Regions from separate parts of the Brevibacillus sp. 1238 genome, predicted to be linked through region 1. Evidence: riboswitches for the same ligand, from Rfam matches in the RefSeq annotation. Region 1 holds a riboswitch; each other region holds the start of a gene.

Region 1 (3,967 bases):
GGGCCGTTTTTCGCCATTCCGCGATCCGGGAACGTCTCGTTTGAGATCGGAATCAAGCCATTTTTGTCCGAGCAAGCTGGTCCGGTTCCACTGATCGTCTTCACCGTCTTGTTCTTTACACTCGCTTGCCTGTTATCTCTCAATCCTGGAAAAATTATCAATGTAGTCGGAAAAGTCTTGACACCGATCAAGCTGACTTTTATCGGCGTGATTGTGTTGACGGCGATTTTGTTCCCGATTGGCGCGCTGCAAGCACCTGTGACGGACTATCAGTCCAAAGCGTTTTACAAAGGCTTTCAGGACGGCTATTTAACCTTGGACGCTTTGGGGGCATTTGTGTTTGGAATCATCATCGTGAATGCGATCAAGCAAAGAGGCATCACGGCGAAAAAGCAAATTTTGCTCACGTGCGCAAAAGCAACGATGATCGCGGGCGCACTTCTGGCGTTCTTTTACACGGTGCTTGCCTATATGGGCGCTTCCAGTGTGGAGAAGCTTGGTCATCTGGAAAACGGGGCGCAAATTTTGGCCAAGGTGTCCAATTACTACTTCGGCTCTTACGGCGCCGTTTTGCTTGGCCTCATGATTACGATCGCATGCCTGACCACCAGTGTCGGCCTCATTACAGCTTGCTCTTCGTTTTTCCATTCGCTGTTTCCGGCGATCTCGTATAAAAAGTTTGCCGTCATTCTGGCTGTGTTCAGTACACTCGTCGCCAATATCGGCTTGACGGCGCTGATCAAAGTGTCGGTTCCGATCTTGATGACCATGTACCCGATTGCGATTTCCCTCGTCTTTTTAACGTTTATGCACAAAGGATTTGGCGGAAGACCAGAGGTGTATCAGGGAAGCTTGCTCGCTACTTTTCTGATCAGCCTGTTTGACGGACTGAACGCGGCAGGTGCCCAGCTTCCCGTCATCAACGACTTCTTTACTCGCTACTTGCCGATGTATACGATCGGGCTTGGCTGGATGCTGCCCGCTGTTGCAGGCGCTGTGATCGGCTACACTATTTACATGATTCGCAAACCTTCTCTGCGGGCACAGGAGCTGCGATTGACCAAGCAATAAACCGGAAAGCTGGCAGAGTAGAGGCAATCAGGCTGAACTTTGAAATAATTTTGGTGAGTGGAAATAGTTTAGCATGACAAAAACTGGTTTACGTGTTACTGTAAGGAGAAAGGTGCTCTTTTGCTAGATGCGAGAGCACATGCACTCATACCGACAATTTCATATGAGTGGGAACAGGTTCTTTGGCCGCGAAAATCGGCGCAAGGATGAAAAGGGAAGTCGGTGAGAATCCGACACGGTCCCGCCACTGTATGAGGGGAGTTTGCACAGCGATAAGCCACTGGTCGAGACGGACTGGGAAGGCGTTGTGCAGATCGTGATCCTCAAGTCAGGAGACCTGCCTGTTTCGACAACACTGCTTAACCTACGGGAGATAGGGAGGTGTTAGGATGCTGTGATCTCAGTGCTTATTTGGCATTTCTAACGTTCTTTTTGACCGTTGGAAGTGCCTTTTTTGATTGGCTTTACAAATACCTTCAATGGATGGGAGAGAAAGCTCATGAAAAGCAGCAACCTGGGATATCCGCGAATCGGCAAAGACCGGGAGTGGAAAAAAGCATTGGAGTCCTTTTGGGCAGGCAAATTGGAAGAGTCAGCGTTCCTTGCGCAAATGGAGCAAATCCGCCAGCAGCATCTGATCAAGCAAAAAGACAAAGGCATCGAGTGGATTCCCGTCAACGACTTTACTTACTACGATCACATGCTGGACATGGCTGTCATGTTCGGACTCGTTCCGAAGCGTTTTGCCTATGATGGCGGCCCGGTACCGCTCGATACGTACTTCGCCATGGCGCGCGGCAACAAAGAAGCTGTCGCAAGCGAAATGACCAAGTGGTTCAATACGAACTATCACTACATCGTTCCTGAGTTTGGCGAACGCCCGCCAGTGCTGGCAGAGAACAGGCCGCTGAAAGCGTACCTGGAGGCCAGGGATCAGCTGGGCATCGTCGGGAAGCCGGTGATTGTCGGGCCGTACACGTTTGTCAAGCTGGCGAAAGGATATGCGAAAGACGAGTTCGAACGCGTTGTCGATCAGATCGTGCCGCTTTACGTGGACGTGCTTCGTGAACTCGAACTGCATGGCGTGGAATGGGTGCAAATCGATGAGCCGGCTTTCGTCCAAGATATTTCCGAGCAGGACAGAGCGCTCATTCGCCGGGTGTACGAACAGTTCAGTCAGGCGCTGCCACACCTCAAGCTGATGGTTCAGACGTATTTCGAAGCGGTGGATTGGTACGAGGAGCTGATCGCGCTGCCAGTGGAAGGCTTGGGCCTGGACTTTGTCCACGGAGGAAAAGCGAATTTGGCCAACCTGACGGCACATGGTTTCCCGCAGGAAAAAGTGCTCGGCGCAGGAATCATCGATGGCCGCAACATTTGGCGCTCGGCCCTGGAGGAAAAGTGGGAGCTGGTCAAGACGATCAGCAATGTGGTCGACCCGGACCGGATTTGGCTACAGCCATCGAGCAGCCTTTTGCATGTTCCCGTCACTGTTGAAGCAGAAACCGATTTGCCTGGGGAAGTTCAAGCGGCATTAGCCTTTGCGGACGAAAAATTGGGAGAAGTGCAGCTTTTAGTCCAAGGATTCCGATTTGGAAAGTATGTTATCTCGAAGGAAATTGCCCAGAACGAAAAGGACTTGCTCCGCCTGGCCGAGTCTCCGGCGAGAAACCGGGAGAAAGTACAGCAGGCTCGAAAAGCGCTGGAGACGACAGAAGCCAAACGCGACGTGCCGTTCCACGAGCGCCGCGATATCCAGCAAGCCGCCTGGAAGCTGCCGCTTTTGCCTACAACGACGATCGGCAGTTTCCCGCAGACGGCAGAGGTTCGTCAGGCCAGACAGCAGTACAAAAAAGGGAACTGGACAGTCGAGCAGTACGATGCCTTCATCGCGGAGCAAATCAAGCAGTGGATTGCGATTCAGGAAGAGATCGGGCTGGACGTGCTTGTCCACGGCGAGTTTGAACGGACAGACATGGTCGAATATTTCGGGGAAAAGCTCGACGGCTTCGTCTTCACGAAAAATGGCTGGGTTCAGTCGTACGGTTCCCGTTGCGTCAAGCCACCTGTCATCTACGGCGATGTGCAGTTCGTCGCTCCCATGACCGTCAAAGAGAGCGTATACGCCAAGTCGTTGACGGAAAAACCAGTAAAAGGCATGCTGACAGGCCCGGCGACCATTTTGAACTGGTCATTTGTCCGCGATGACGTGTCCCGCCAAGAGGTGTGCGAACAGATCGCCCTGGCGCTGCAAGCAGAAGTGGAGGCGCTGGAAGCGGCGGGAATCCGCATGATTCAGGTGGATGAGCCTGCGCTGCGGGAAGGCTTGCCGCTCAAGCAGGCAGACAGGGCGGCGTATCTGGACTGGGCCGTCAAATCGTTCCGCGTGGCTACCTCGACAGTTGCCGCGAGCACGCAAATTCACACGCATATGTGCTATTGCGAATTTCACGACTTCATCGACGTCATCAGCGAGCTGGATGCCGACGTCATCTCGATCGAGACGTCCCGCAGCCACGGCGAGCTTGTCTCCGTCTTCGAGACTTGCACGTACGATAAAGGAATCGGCCTGGGCGTATACGACATCCACAGCCCGCGCGTTCCAGCTGTCGCGGAGATCGAAGAGATGGTGTCGCGCGGCGTGCAAGTATTGCCGCCAGCCCAATTCTGGATCAACCCGGATTGCGGTCTGAAGACGCGCGGAAGAGCAGAGACAGTGGAAGCTTTGAAAAACATGGTGGCGGCGACGCATGCTGTGCGTGACCGTTTGACACAAAAAGCATAATCGTATGATGGCAACGAGAGGAGCAGCACAGATGGCAACAGAAGCATGCCCGACCGGACAATCCCGAACCTATTTGACTGATCTCGTGTTCCCGCCGGATACGAACCATCA
Region 2 (3,967 bases), on a different contig from region 1:
TTTCAATTCCTCCAGCGAACAAGGGACGCGCTCTCCAGCTTCTTGTCGCCATTCCTGCGGCAAAGCTTCCCACACGTCAGCGATGAGCGGCATGCCGAGATGCAGGCTTTCCAGCAGCTCCCTTTGTGCCAATGCCTCTTGCGGCTCCCCGGCAAATACGAGTTTGCCCGCATCCATCACGCAAATCCATTCCGCCCACTCAAACGCGATATCCATGTCATGCGTCGCCATTAGCACCGTCGTCCCGTTTTGGTGAATCGCATCAAGCTCGCGCAAAAGATTTCGCGTCTGATAGCGGTCGAGATACGCCGTAGGCTCATCCAAAAGCAACAGCTCCGGTTCCAGCACCATGACCCCGGCCAAAGCCAGTCGACGCTTTTGCCCCAGGCTCAGGTGATGAATCGGCACGTCAGCAAGCTCGGTCATCCCGAACGCCTGAAGAATCGCCTGTACCTTTTGGCGAATCACGTCCGCCGGCAGGTTCCGGTTGCACAGCCCGTAGGATACATCCTCCGCTACGGTACTGGCGATCAGTTGGTGCTCCGGGTCCTGGAAGACAAGACCGACTTTTTGCGTCATCTCCTGCAAGGCAGCGCGTTTGTAGCTGAGCGGCGTCCCTTTCCAGCTCACTTGCCCTTGCTGCGGCTGGATGATCCCGTTCCCGTGCAAAAACAAAGTAGATTTGCCGCAACCGTTTCGTCCGAGCAGCGCGCATTTTTTCCCTTCTGGAATGCCCAGGGACAGTCCGCGCAGCACAGGGCCGCGGCCACCCGGATAGGCGTAGTGCACGTCAGCAAATTCCAACAGCCATGATGTCAAAGCATTATCCCCCTGTCCACCACTCCAGCAAAATCAGCAGAACACAGCCTGCTATCGACTCCCATTCATATCGTCTGGAGCGGGAATGACTGTGCAAAGAAAGCACTTGCAAGCTTTCCCCGAAGCCTCTGGCTGCCATCCCTTTGTACAACGCATCGTATTTGCGCATCGCCCTGACGAACAGCTGGGCAGCCAGACCGCCGATGTCGCGCATCGTCGCGCGAAATCCCCGGTGCCCGCCACGCGAGCGCTGAGCAATCCACAACTGATGGGAGACGCCGAGCAACACGAAAATAAAGCGGTACATAATCATCAGCAAATCCGTAACGATGACCGGAAGCCGCAGCTTGCGCAACACCTGCAAAATCTCGGCAAACGGCACCGTAAACAAAATAAAGGAAAAGCAGGCAAGGCTGGCCATCGTTCGCCAAAACAGCACCCACACCTTGCTGATGGCGCTCGCTGGAACGTAAATCAAATAAGGGCCGACATGCCACGCCACTGCCATCTGAGTCACAGGAGCTGTCTCCGCCCTTGTCGCTTCCAACAGAAGTGCAGGCAAACCCAAAACAAAGAACGAGAGAGACAAAAGAAGAAATCCGAAATAGAAACGGACGGGAATACGGGCATATCCGATCACCCATACTCCCATCCAAATGCAAATCGCCATTTGCAACCACTCATGTCCTGTCAAAACGAGCAAAATCAACGCGCTCGCAAACAGAAGCTTGTGTTCCGGCGGCAAAAATCTCAGACGGTTTTGATACGAAAGAGAGTCAAGCTGCTGCCAGTTCATTTTTTGTTTTTATCCAGCCGACCTTTGTACAAGCCCATCGCATAGCCGACAATGCCCGCTCCCAATGCCGCTTGCACGGCAAACAGCAAGCTCTCTGTCTCGCCTCCTGGCGGTTCAAGCAGCGGCTGGAACCACGGCTCGTACGCAGGGGCAATCTCCTTGATCGCTTCCTCTGCCGCTCCGTCCGCTCCGCCGAACTCCGAGTCCTGCACCAAAAGCAACGGCACGATCGCAAGCACGACGACACCCAGGAGCAGCAGCCAGTTCATTCCTTTTTTCACAGCGATTCCTCCCGTTTCAGCAAGCGCAGCTCCGCCAGCTCTTTTGCATTGTAAGATTGAAGCCAGTTCCAGACGAGCACGGTCAGAAGCCCCTCGCTGATCGCCAACGGAATTTGTGTGATGGCAAAAATGCCAGCGAACTTGGCGAAAGAAGCCAATACCCCGCCAGACTCAGCCGGAAAAGCCAGCGCCAACTGAACAGATGTCACTACATAAGTCGCCAGGTCAGCAAGAGCTGCCGCAGCGAAGACAGCCAAACGTTGTCCTCCGTTGGCACGGACAATCAGGCGGTACACCCCGTAAGCCACCATCGGCCCGACAACCGCCATCGAAACGGCGTTGGCGCCAAGCGTGGTCAATCCGCCATGCGCCAACAGCAAGGCTTGGAACAACAGCACCAGACTGCCCAGCACAGACATCACCCACGGGCCGAACATGATCGCCCCAAGTCCTGTTCCGGTAGGATGGGAGCTGCTTCCCGTCACCGAAGGAATTTTCAAAGCAGACAGCACGAAAGCAAAGGCACCTGATACGCCAATAAGCAACTTCATTTGCGGGTGTTCTTTGACGATTTTGTTTAACGAACGAATGCCAAGAATGAAGAACGGAATAAATACTACCCACCAGAACAACGCCCACGACAGCGGCAAATACCCTTCCATAATGTGCATCGCGTAAGAAGTTTGCGGTTCATTTACGAGAAAATAAAGAACAAAGCCCGCAATCAATAAACAGGTCGAGACAAAGCGTGATCGATTCAAGGCAACTTCTCCTCCTTTGCTGTTCTTTTTACCGTTTTTTCCAATCAAAAAAGCCCCATCCGATAGCAGACGAGGTATGCGCACAAAACAATAGACATGAACTTCTGTCCAATTGCTCCGTATTCACCGCTCCTTTCCGCGAAGGTCTCCAGGGTGTGGCAAGTAGGTAGGTCTCCTGGCTTTCAGATCGATGCGCTCTTTGTCCTTCCCCATATGAATATGAGTGGAACTTCATCAAAGAGAACTCCCTGATTACAGTGGCGGGACCGCTCGGGACTTTCACCCGATTCCCTGTTACCCTTCGTGCTCATGCACACAAAGGCACCTATTGCCGACAATATCCAATTGTTTGACAGTTCTTGCTTGTCCTACATTATTATACTCAATCGCCCAATCCAGCGTAAAGCTTATTATCAAAAGGCTCCTGCAACCGATGACCTTTTGGCGAATGTCATTGACTGCACGAGCCTTGTTTTTGGTTCTACGTTTTTGATTCTACGCTTTCGCGTCCACGCCAACCGCTTCGCTGATGTGGGAAAAACCGTCCCGCTGCATCAGCTTGAGCAATTGCTTGTTGATCTGCTTCGAAATGCCAGGCCCTTGATAAATCATGCCAGTATAAACCTGGACCAGGCTGGCGCCCGCGCGTATTTTCTGATAGGCGTCTTCTCCGGTAAAAATGCCTCCGACACCGATAATCGGCACTTTGCCTCCGACTTCCTGATAAATCTCTTTCACCCACGCTGTCGATCGCTCTGTCAGCGGCTTTCCGCTCAAACCGCCCGCTTCCTCGGCGTACCGATGCCCTTGAACAGCTTCCCGCGACAGTGTCGTATTGGTGGCAATAATCCCGGAAATGCCTTCCGCCACAGCCCCTTGCACGACATCGCGCATATGCTCGTCAGACATGTCTGGAGCTACTTTGAGCAAAATCGGTTTTTTCTGAATGCCGCGCGCTTCCAGCTCAGCCGCTTTCTCGCGTATCGCCCGCACCAGCTGGCGCATGCTTTCTGTCTCCTGCAAGTCGCGCAAATTCGGCGTGTTCGGCGAGCTGATGTTAATGACGAAATAATGGCCGTACGCATAGAGCATGTCCAGACACTTGATATAGTCAGAAGCCGCTTCCTCATTAGGAGTGACTTTGTTTTTGCCAATATTGATCCCGATCGGAACATCGGAATAAGCGTAATCTACCAGATGCTGCGAAGCCAAATACGCACCGTGGTTGTTGAAGCCCATTCGGTTGATCACTGCTTCGTGTTCAGGCAAACGGAACAAGCGGGGCCTCGGATTGCCAGGCTGTCCCTGCG
Region 3 (3,967 bases), on a different contig from region 1:
TGGATTGATGAGGATTTGCTTCGCTTCGAAGTCATCTGGGCGGCTGCCGGGCATCCGAACGCTGTTTTTTCGCTGACGCCAAAGCAACTGGTACAAATGACGAATGGCGAAGTAGCGCGCATCGCTTCCCGCCCGTAACCAGCCAAGAAACGGCAAAGCCCTCTCGAATCCGGGCACGATCAATGGTAAAGTGGAAATATTCACACGATATCAAGTTGGCAGGGGGAGAAAAATCGATGCAGCCTACTGAACCGATTTCCTTGGGACACCGCATCCATCTGATTGACGGCTTTGACATGGGCTGGGCGGAGCGGACGGGAACGTATGTAATAGCAGAGGAACAATTGACGCTTGTCGAGACAGGGCCAAGCCCGTCCGTGCCGTACATTGTGGCAGGATTGCACAAGCTCGGCTTTTCGCCGGAGCAAGTCAAATACATCATCGTGACGCACATTCATCTGGATCACGCGGGCGGGGCAGGCTTGTTTTTGCGCGAATGCCCGCAGGCCAAAATCGTGGTGCATCCAAAAGGAGCGCGCCATCTGGTGGACCCGAGCCGCTTGATTGCGGGAGCGAAAGCCGTTTACCAGGACGATTTCAACCGCCTGTTCGATCCGATTGTGGCGATTCCCGAGGAGCGAATCTTGGTGCGAAAAGACGGAGACACCTTGCCGATCGGGCCGAACTGTGTCCTTGAATTTTTGGATTCGCCCGGCCATGCGAACCATCATTTCAGCATTTACGATCCGGTTAGCCGCGGCATGTTCACAGGTGATACAGCGGGCGTTTTTTATCCGCAACTCCAAAAAGACGGATTGCATTTCGTTTTGCCGTCCACGTCTCCAAACCAGTTCGATCCGCAGGCGATGCTTGCGTCTATCGAGCGTTTTCGCAAGCGCGAACTCCAGCGTATCTACTTCGGGCATTTTGGCATGACGGAAGAAGTGGAGGACGTCTATCGGCAAGTGGCAGAGTGGCTTCCCGTATTCGTGGCAGAAGGCGAGGCGGCCGTTTCCGCCGGGCTTGGCACGGAGCAATTGGGGGACAGGCTGTTCGCTCTTGTCAGCCAGCATCTGCAAGCGCGCGGCATTGCCGAGCAGCATGAAGTGATGAACGTCCTGCGACTGGATTTGCAGGTGTGTGCGATGGGAATTATCGATTACTTGCACAAGCGCAAGCAGTAATTTTCGTCGGTTAGGCAAAAGGCCAGTGGCTGCTGCAGGTTGACGGGTAGCCTGGGCCTGCGTTTTGGTGCAAAATGACGCATTCTTTTTTGGGCCAAGGAATGCTATGATGGTGGGTGAGTCTTAGCTTGCAGGCACAAACAACTGAATACAGCAAGCAGGTGCCTCGTCTGTCATGGGCGAGGTGAAAAGGGAAGCCGGTGCAAATCCGGCGCGGTCCCGCCACTGTAAAGCGGCTGTCGCAAGCCGCAAGCCAGGAGACCTGCCTGTTTGCATGATGTGCCTGCGCCTTCGCGGAAAGGTTCGGCCCGTTCAGGACTTTTTGGCGTGACCAGATCGTTCTGGCAAGTCGACCCTTTTGTTTCCCGCTGGAAGCGAAGGGGTTTTTCTATGCTAAGAATCAACCAGTTGCCCAGAAAGGAAGTTATACATATGAAACGTTCGTGGAAACTGCTCATGCCCCTGGTCATTGCTGCAAGCTTGGTCGGCTGCACAGGCAATGGCAACACGCAAACAGCCCCTGCTCCAAAGACAGAGGCGCCACAGACAACACCACAGGAAACAACGGCCAAAGCGACTGTCTACCCGCTGACGGTCAAAGATTCGACGGGAAAAGAAGTGACCTTGCAAAAAGAGCCGCAGCGGATTGTCTCCACCTCTCCGGGTGAAACAGAGATTTTGTTCGCACTCGGCCTGAACGACCGGATCGTCGGGGTGTCCGACTACGACGATTATCCGGCAGAAGCTGCCACGAAGCCGAAAGTGGGCGGTGTCGTCAAGCCGAGCGAAGAGGCGATTCTCGCCCAGTCGCCTGATCTGGTCATCGGCGGAATCTCGATGGATGAGCCTGTCGCTGCGAAGCTGAAAACGTTAGGCATGCCTGTTTACGTGACTCACCCGCAAAAAATGGATGAGATATTTGACAACATTTTGGCGATGGGTGTCATTACAAACAGACAGGAGCAGGCGGAAAAAGTAGTCGCAAGCATGAAGCAGGACATCGCGCGCGTGCAGGAAGCGGTCAAAGCGGTGAAGCCGGAAGACAAGAAAAAAGTGTACCTGGAGTTTTCGCCGGGCTGGACGGTGGGCAAAGGGGAATTTCTGGATGAGCTGATCTCACTGGCAGGCGCGACAAACATTGCCGCTGATACCCAAGGGTGGAACCCGATCAGCGAAGAAAAGATTTTAAAAAGCGATCCTGACGTCATTTTGTATGCAAAAGGCATTACGGACGACAAGACAGGGAAAAAGCTGGAGGACATCATTGCGAACCGCAACGGCTGGGACAAGATGAAGGCGATCCGCGACAAGCAGATTTTCGGGATGGAGCAAAATTTGCTTTCGCGCCCGGGACCGCGGATTACCCAAGGTTTGATCGAGGTAGCCAAAGCGATTTACCCTGATCTGGTGAAATAAAATGAAGAAGCAGTTGCTTTTATGGGGAGGAGCCAGCAGTCTGATCCTGCTGGCATCGGCGGTAGTCAGCATTTCGATGGGAGCGGCATCGCTTCCGCTTTCGCAAGTATGGCTGATCTTGTTGCATCAGCTCCCCGGCATGTCGGACTTGGTTGCCGTGACATGGCCGGATTCGTCCGAGCAAATCGTGATGAAAGTGCGTTTTCCCCGCGTCATCCTAGCGATTCTGGTAGGGGCTTGCCTGTCGCTTGCGGGCGCCGGATTTCAAGGGGTGCTGCGCAATCCGCTCGCAGACCCGTTTACGATGGGAGTGGCATCCGGAGCTGCTGTCGGTGCCGCTTTTCTGATCCTGTTTGGCTTGCAATTCGCTTTTCTCGGGGAATGGAGCACGCCTGTGGTCGCCTTTTTGACGGGGCTGTGCAGTCTGTGGATTGTACTGTCGCTGGCGAAGACGCAGGGCAAGCTGCAAACAGAGACGCTCATTTTATCCGGGGTCGTCATTCAGGCGTTTCTCGGTTCGCTCGTCTCTTTTATGGTGTCCTTGTCGAACCAGACGGTGAACGAAATCGTCTTTTGGCTGATGGGCAGCTTGTCGTTTCGCGGCTGGGCTTTTACGTATGTGCTGATTCCGTATGTGCTGATCGGCGTAATCGTGCTGGTTGGCTATGCCCGCTCCTTGAACCTGTTTGCTCTGGGTGAGCGTCAGGCGGCGCACCTGGGCGTCAATGTCGACAAGACGAAGCTCATTATTTTGCTCGTATCGACTTTGTTGACGGCGGCAGCGGTTTCGATCTCAGGGATCATCGGCTTCGTTGGCCTCGTCGTGCCGCATCTGGTGCGGATGCTGGTCGGGCCGGATCATCGCATCCTGCTGCCGATGTCGGCGATTGGCGGCGGCATCTACGTCCTGTGGGCGGATACGCTGGCGCGGATGCTGCTCGTTCCTACGGAAATCCCGCTCGGCGTCGTGACCGCGTTTTTGGGAGCGCCGTTTTTCGCCTATTTGTTGAAGCAAAACAAACGAACCGGAAGGAGGTAGCTGCGATGATCCACGTACGAGGTTTGCAAAAAGCTTACCAGGATGTATCGGTTTTAACAGAAATCGATTTTGACGTGAAGCGGGGCGAGTTTTTCGGCATCATCGGCCCGAATGGCAGCGGCAAATCGACGCTGCTGAAAATGATCTCCAGCGTCATTGCCCCTGATGCGGGAGAGATTACGCTCGCCGACAAGCCGCTTGCCCGCTATACGCGCAAAGAGCTGGCTCGTGTTCTCGCCGTACTGGAACAGGAAGGGCTGCCTCCTGTCGGTTTCCGTGTCCGCGAAGTGCTGGAGATGGGACGCTTCCCTTATCAAAACTGGCTCGG

What was found. Region 1 has a riboswitch for cobalamin ahead of metE (5-methyltetrahydropteroyltriglutamate--homocysteine S-methyltransferase). Riboswitches for the same ligand answer to the same signal wherever they lie in the genome.
Region 2: another riboswitch for cobalamin. It lies ahead of M2298_RS12775 (energy-coupling factor ABC transporter permease); the one in region 1 lies ahead of metE (5-methyltetrahydropteroyltriglutamate--homocysteine S-methyltransferase).
Region 3: another riboswitch for cobalamin. It lies ahead of M2298_RS07555 (ABC transporter substrate-binding protein); the one in region 1 lies ahead of metE (5-methyltetrahydropteroyltriglutamate--homocysteine S-methyltransferase).

The regions. Positions count from the first base shown of each region.
Region 1 covers NZ_JARXWC010000002.1:689,011-692,977, forward strand. The annotation lists gene brnQ (branched-chain amino acid transport system II carrier protein) at 1-1,071, shown strand, start outside; cobalamin riboswitch at 1,230-1,430, shown strand; gene metE (5-methyltetrahydropteroyltriglutamate--homocysteine S-methyltransferase) at 1,571-3,856, shown strand; gene M2298_RS07225 (acyl-CoA thioesterase) at 3,888-3,967, shown strand, end outside.
Region 2 covers NZ_JARXWC010000004.1:376,370-380,336, forward strand. The annotation lists gene M2298_RS12760 (energy-coupling factor ABC transporter ATP-binding protein) at 1-819, opposite strand, end outside; gene cbiQ (cobalt ECF transporter T component CbiQ) at 824-1,615, opposite strand; gene M2298_RS12770 (energy-coupling factor ABC transporter substrate-binding protein) at 1,612-1,896, opposite strand; gene M2298_RS12775 (energy-coupling factor ABC transporter permease) at 1,893-2,657, opposite strand; cobalamin riboswitch at 2,806-3,001, opposite strand; gene M2298_RS12780 (quinone-dependent dihydroorotate dehydrogenase) at 3,153-3,967, opposite strand, start outside.
Region 3 covers NZ_JARXWC010000003.1:7,210-11,176, forward strand. The annotation lists gene M2298_RS07545 (YbaK/EbsC family protein) at 1-138, shown strand, start outside; gene M2298_RS07550 (MBL fold metallo-hydrolase) at 237-1,184, shown strand; cobalamin riboswitch at 1,327-1,468, shown strand; gene M2298_RS07555 (ABC transporter substrate-binding protein) at 1,617-2,600, shown strand; gene M2298_RS07560 (FecCD family ABC transporter permease) at 2,602-3,639, shown strand; gene M2298_RS07565 (ABC transporter ATP-binding protein) at 3,645-3,967, shown strand, end outside.